DNA from 2 places in the Veillonella nakazawae genome. Region 1 is predicted to be linked to the other one. Evidence: riboswitches for the same ligand, from Rfam matches in the RefSeq annotation. Region 1 holds a riboswitch; the other holds the start of a gene.
What was found. A riboswitch is a leader RNA that binds a small molecule or an ion and turns the genes downstream of it on or off. The one in region 1 is predicted to bind cobalamin.
Positions count from the first base shown of each region.

Region 2: another riboswitch for cobalamin. It lies ahead of VEIT17_RS09345 (methylmalonyl-CoA mutase family protein); the one in region 1 lies ahead of nikB (nickel ABC transporter permease).

Region 1 is NZ_AP022321.1:1,722,032-1,725,467, reverse strand. It holds gene potE (putrescine-ornithine antiporter) at 1-1,189, shown strand, start outside; cobalamin riboswitch at 1,580-1,767, shown strand; gene nikB (nickel ABC transporter permease) at 1,916-2,854, shown strand; gene nikC (nickel transporter permease) at 2,854-3,436, shown strand, end outside.
Region 2 is NZ_AP022321.1:2,000,117-2,003,552, reverse strand. It holds gene rarD (EamA family transporter RarD) at 130-1,026, opposite strand; cobalamin riboswitch at 1,296-1,471, shown strand; gene VEIT17_RS09345 (methylmalonyl-CoA mutase family protein) at 1,766-3,436, shown strand, end outside.

The DNA.
Region 1 (3,436 bases):
TGTGGGTGCGCTTCTGTTAGCGTATATTTTTGCTCAAGCGGGTATGTTCTCTCAGATTAGAGGGGGCATGGGCGGTTATGCAGAACACCGCTTCGGTAAAACTGGACATTTTATGGCGAGCTATGCTTACAGCATATCTCTCATCATTGCTAATATCGCCATCGCGGTATCTGCCGTAGGTTATGGCGCAGCTTTCTTTGGTGTTGACCTTAATGCAACACAAACAAGCCAAGTAACAATTGTGCTTTTGTGGTTTGCAGCGATTTTGAACTTCCGTGGTAATCGCTTCACAGGTCGACTCAGCAACATGACTATTTGGGGCTCTATTGTGCCGGTTTTATTAATTGGTACAATCGGCTGGTATTGGTTTGACCCGTCTATTTATTGGGCGGCTTGGAACCCAAATGATCTTCCGTTTTACGATGCAGTAAAACAATCCATTTCCCTCACTTTGTGGGGCTTCCTAGGATTTGAGTCCGCAGCGGCTAATGCTGATGCTGTTGAGAATCCAAAGAAAAACGTACCTATCGCAACTGTAGCGGGTACATTAGCAGTGGCAGTGGTTTACATCTTGTCCACAAACGTTATGGCCGGTATCGTGCCTAACATCGACTTATTAAATTCTAACGCACCATTCGGTTTGACATTCGTATACATGTTCAATGATACAATTGCAAATATCGTGATGGCTGCAATGGTTATTTCTTGCTTTGGCGCTTTACTTTGCTGGCAATTCACATTGTCTCGCGTATTTAAAAGCGCAGCGGAACATGGTTACTTCCCTAAAGTATTCGCTCGTGTAAATAGTAATGATGCTCCTGTTCGTGGCGTATTCATTCTACTCGCTGTTGAAACATTACTTACATTGTTCACTGCAAGTGATTCTTTGCGTGAGCAATTTGAAGTATTGGTAAACTTAGCGGTTGTAACTAACGTAGTACCATATGTATTGTGCATCTTAGCTGTACCTACAATGATGCGTATGGCTGGCGTAGCTGAAAGCCGTATTAAACGCTACAATTACGTATTTGGTGCAGGCGTTGTGTATTGCTTATATGCTATCTATGCATGTGGCTTTGATGCTATGGTTGGTAGTGCCGTGGCAGTAAGCATTGGTCTTGTGATCTATGTTTTGCGTAAAGCGTGGGCTACACGCAAAGCGCACCGCTTACAACAAAGTATCGATTAACTGAATATCTCTCGTCTTATAAGAGGCTGTTACTTAGTAACAGCCTCTTTTTGGTATATTAATCAGACTTATTAATTATAATTTTATTGATTATAAATAATTGATAGTTGCTAAAGTGATTAAGAGTTTTTTCGGTATGTATAAAAAAAATTCATGAGAAAATTACCATTATAATAATAATTAATATATATACAGTTGGATACAGTTAATACGGAAAAAATCATATATATAAAGTGATTTGTATGGGTTTATACATAAATAGAGACTTGTTCAGTAATCGATAATTTTTATTAGTATAAAAATTATATTGATTTTACTAAATATAACAATACCCCTAAGGGGTATATGTATTGTAAACATATTATTAATATAGTATATTTATAATCGATAAAAATGAATAAACTAATGAGTGTCGGGGTATACCGAGCGTAAAAGAGGAAAATGGGTGTAAATCCCATACTATGCAAATAGCTGTAATGAGGAGCAAGGTTTCATTATAGGGTCACTGGGAAACTGGGAAGGCCGAAATATTGCGATGAATCATGAGTCAGAAAGCCTGCTCTAAATGTATGGTATTGTACATACTATACTTAATTTAGGTTAGTCAGGTGGACTAACCTTTTTTGTCGTTTTCCTATATGCACCTCTGCTATATCGGGAGAAATAAGCATATTAGTTGTTCATTTAGATTATTGTAGTATTTAGAGAGTATAGGAGGAGGCGCCTATGGGCAAACGCTTTGCTAAACAGCTAGGTCAATTCATTGTTACACTGTTTGGCATTACTTTTTTAACATTTTGTCTCACTTATTTAGCACCAGGCGATCCAGTAACGATGTTACTAGAAACGGCAGATACAATTGTATCTCAGGAGCTTATCGATGAAACTCGAGCTCAGCTTGGGTTAGATAAACCGTTTATAGTGCAATATGCAAACTGGGTTGTGAATGCTGCACAAGGTGACTTAGGGATGAGTTACTCTGCTAAAAAGCCTGTTGTAGATCGTATGTTGGAGGCTTTGCCAGGGACAGTTATGCTAGCAGGTACAGCATTAGTATTTACATTGCTCTATGCATTGCCGGCAGGGATTATAAGCGCCTTAAATCGAAACAAATGGATCGACTATCTGTTGCGCGTTGCTTCCTTTGTAGGCGTGTCTATGCCATCATTCTGGTTAGGCCTTGTACTGATTTATATCTTTGGCCTTAAATTAGGACTTGTTCCTATTGCATCTTCTCGTGTAACTCCTATCGGTGTAATTCTACCAGCCGTTACATTAGCTGTTGTAGTCGGGTCCAAGTACATGCGCCAAGTTCGTCTCGTTATTCTTGAAGAAATGCAAAAGGATTATGTTATCGGCGCACGTGCTCGTGGTGTGAGTGAGATGAAAATTTTATTCGGTCATATTTTGCCTAATGCAGTATTACCACTTATCACTATACTGGGCGTTGTTATCGGTTGGTTATTAGGCGGTGTTGCAGTTATTGAAATGGTATTCTCCTGGCCTGGCCTTGGGAATATGGCAGTATATGCCATTACCATGCGCGACTATCCATTGATCGAAGGTTTTGTGTTGTGGGTTGCCTTAGCATATATGTGTATTAATGCATTAGTTGATGCGTCATATATCTTGTTAGACCCTAGATTAAAAAGGGAGAGAGCATAATGGCAGAATTTATTCAAAAACATAAATTGTTCTCTTTCTATAGCGCCTTGATGATTGTGGTAGTTCTCATAGCTATATTTGCACCATGGCTTGCTCCGGGTGATGCTTTTAGCTCAAATCTGAGTCAAGCATTACAAGCGCCAAGTAGTCAACATTGGTTTGGTACAGATAAGCTTGGTCGTGATGTATTGTCTCGCATCATTTATGGTACACAGTTATCCTTGTTTATGGGTGTCAGTATCGTTGTTATCATGGTAAGCATTGGTACTATTATCGGTGCTGTAGCTGGTTATTTCGGCGGGAAAATCGAAATGGTCCTCATGCGTCTTGCGGACATTATGCTATCCTTCCCGGGTGTAGTATTAGCCATTGCCATTGCTGGTATTTTGGGTGGTAGCATTGTGAATACGATTATAGCGCTATCTGTAGTTGGTTGGGCAAAATATGCTCGTCTTGTACGGTCTATGACGTTGAAAGTTCGCGGTGAAGAGTATGTAACGGCGGCTGTCATGATGGGGGCCTCTACAACGACTATTCTAAGACGTCATATCATTCCCAATATCCTTCCTCTTGTTGTTACAA
Region 2 (3,436 bases), 280 kb from region 1:
ATGAGCATCATATAAGCGTAACTTAGTGTGGATATTATATAAGCATAAGTTAATGTAAGTATTATATAAAAAGCTGTATCGAATGAGGATATCATTTGATACAGCTTTTTTAGTTGATTATTATATTGCTTATTTTTTTAGGCTAATGCGCGTTGTAATTTGATTGGATAATGAGAACAACACTAAGGCTATCCAGATACAACCGAAGGCAATCATTTGCGGTGTGCCAAAGCTTTCACCAAAGTAGAAAATAGCTAGCAACAAGGCAATGGTAGGGGAGACATATTGTAGGAAGCCTAGTAGGTTGAGTGGCAATAGTTGGGCCCCATAGGAGAATAGCACCAATGGAACCGATGTTGTTAGACCGCATGCTATGAGTAGCATGGACGTATACCAGTCTGTGCTGAAATAGGACCATACTGTATTATCGATCATGGTCGTATAGAGTAAGGCTAGTGGTGTTAATAGCCAAGCCTCAAAAGCGATGCTCGTAAAGGGCGAGATGAGCAGTTTCTTTTTTACGACCCCATAGAGGCCAAAGGAAACGGCAAGGATCATCGACACTAACGGCAAGGATCCCACTTGATAGGTGAGCAAGGCGATACCGATGGTAGCGATGAGGACGCTTAGCTTTTTCGGTACAGATAGGACCTCTTTAAATAGGATGACACCTAACACTACATTAAAGAGTGGGTTGATATAATAGCCAAGGCTCGTGTCCATAACTTGATTGTTGGCGATGGCCCAAATGTAGGTAAACCAATTTACGCTGATGATGACTGATGCTACCAACAGTAGTAATAGTTGTGAGCGCTGTTCTTTTAGTAATTGAAAGTCTTTTTTGAACTGTTTAAAATGTAGGCCAAATACGACGATGGCCATGCAAATGCCTGACCAGATAATGCGCTGCGCCAGTATATTATATGGTGAAACATGGTTTAATAATGCCCAATAGAGAGGGAGTAAGCCCCAGATGATATAGCAACTAAGGGCTGTCATTAGACCTTTTTTACTTGTGTGCTCCATAATGCCTCCTTGTGATTGTATTCATTATATCACGCATTGTGCTTGCATTTGTGCGTAGGCTTAGATTTTATGATGATTTGTACTCGATTTATAACTCGATTTGCAGACAATGAATACGTATATTTGATAGCGATGAATACGTATATTTGAAAGTGATGAGTTTTTGTCATTTTAAATATGCATTAGTTATAACCTAAAATTTGATACTTATGATTAACTGTTATGTTCATTGACTTTGTGCATATTGTTACACTATATTGGACTTAGAACAACGAATATAGAGAATAGGTGTCACAAGACTTAATAGAGAAATCGGTACAAGCCGATGCGGTCCCGCCACTGTAAGGACGAGCCTGCTTTCAAAAATGTCACTGGAGAAATCTGGGAAGGCGAAAGCGAGGTGATGAGCCCGAGCCAGGAGAACTGCCTATTTGATAATCACCGTTATGTACCTACGAGCGATAGGAAGGGGATTGGGGTATGCTGGTTTCAGTGTTTTTTGGCGTACCTTTCAATAAGAAACCTTACGTGTCACTTTTGGGTGGCACGTTTTTTGTTGCCCTTGAAAGTGGCTGTTAAGCATATATATCAGGCTTCATAGTTAATGAATTGATGGACACATATTTGAGGTTGATGTGATCCAAGTATAGGAAAGCTCGTGTGATGTATGTGTATAACAATTCGCAGGTACGGTGCGCTGTTTCTCGGTATGGTTTCGAGTTGAAAAGGAGGCACATATATGTCTGACAAAAAGACTTCAAAGGATGCTGAACGCGATCTATTAGCTCCTGTATCCTTTGATGAATTTGAGAAACCTACGTATGAACAATGGCAGGCTGAAGTTGAAAAGGCGTTAAAAGGTGGCGACTTCCACAAGAAGATGTTCACGAAAACCTATGAAGGTATCACGTTGCAGCCAATTTACACACCTGCACTGCATGCAGAAGCAATTCCAAAGGGCGTATACCCTGGGGCAGGTGAGTTCCTACGTGGTACTAAGGCAAGTGGTTATATTAAAGACTCTTGGGGTGTATCCCAATATGTAGATGACTCTTTGCCTAAGGATGCCAATCATGCAAGTTTATACGAGATTGTAAAAGGTGGCACCATTCACAACATCCGCCTAGATGAAGCAACACGCCATGATCAAGATGTGCAAGTAGGCGCATCCGTTGGCGTTGGTGGTACATCTGTATCCACTATGGATGACTGCAAACAATTGATTGACCGCTTCAATTTGAAGGAAAATCCTTTGTACATTGAAACAGGTGCTTCTGCAGCCATCTTGCTTGGCATGTTAGCGGCTACTGTGAAAGGCGCTAAAAAACAAACATCTGATTTGAAAGGTCTCGTTGGTGCTGACCCTATCGGTGTTTGGGTGAAAGATGGTGCTTTGCACATTTCCTTAGATACAGCCTTTGATGAAATGGCACATACTGTTGTGTGGGCTAAAGAACAAGCTCCAGAGCTTAAAACAGTACTCGTATCTGGCGATGTATACGCTAATGGCGGCGCTAACGATGTGCAAGAGGTTGCCTATGCATTGGCAACAGCTGTTTGCTACGTGCGTCAATTAGCACAACGGAACATCGATATTCACACCATCGCGAAGAGCATGATGTTCACATTCTCCTTAGGGGCTAATTTCTTTATGGAAATTGCTAAATTGCGTGCCTTGCGCGTACTTTGGGCTCGCATTATGGAAGCTTTCGGTGCTGAAGAAGCGGACCGTGCCGTCCATGTACACGGCAGAACATCGGCTTTCACAAAAACTGTATACGACCCATATGTAAACTTGTTGCGCAATACGACACAAGCATTCTCTGGTGTTGTAGGCGGTTTGAACAGCCTTGAAGTATCTCCGTTCGACCAACCAATTCGCAAAGCGGATGATTTCTCTCGCCGTATTGCTCGTAACATTCAAGTTATGTTGCAAACTGAATTTGAGTTGCGTCAACCTGTGGACCCTGTAGGCGGTTCTTGGTACGTGGAAACATTAGCTGCTGAACTATGCGAAAAAATCTGGTCTGAGTTCCAAACAATCGAGTCTAAAGGTGGCATCATTGCCGCATTGAAAGAAGGCTATCCTCAAGCTCAAGTGAAAGCCATCCTCGATGAACGCTTTAAGAACCTTGCATTCCGTAAGGACGTAGCAGTTGGTAACAATATGTATGCGAATATGACAGAAGAGTTACTTGATCCTAAACCAGAAAATCAAGAAACATTGTGTCAAAAACGAGCTGCTCAAATTGATGAGTACTTGGCAGGTGCAGAGACTGATGCAGTTGTGAAAGCACAGGCTACTCTAGAAGCAAGTACAACAGAACCAGGTGCGTTGATTGGTCTTATTGAGCTTGGGGCATTACAAAAATTGACAATCCGCCAAATCCGTAAGGCTTTAGATGCAGGC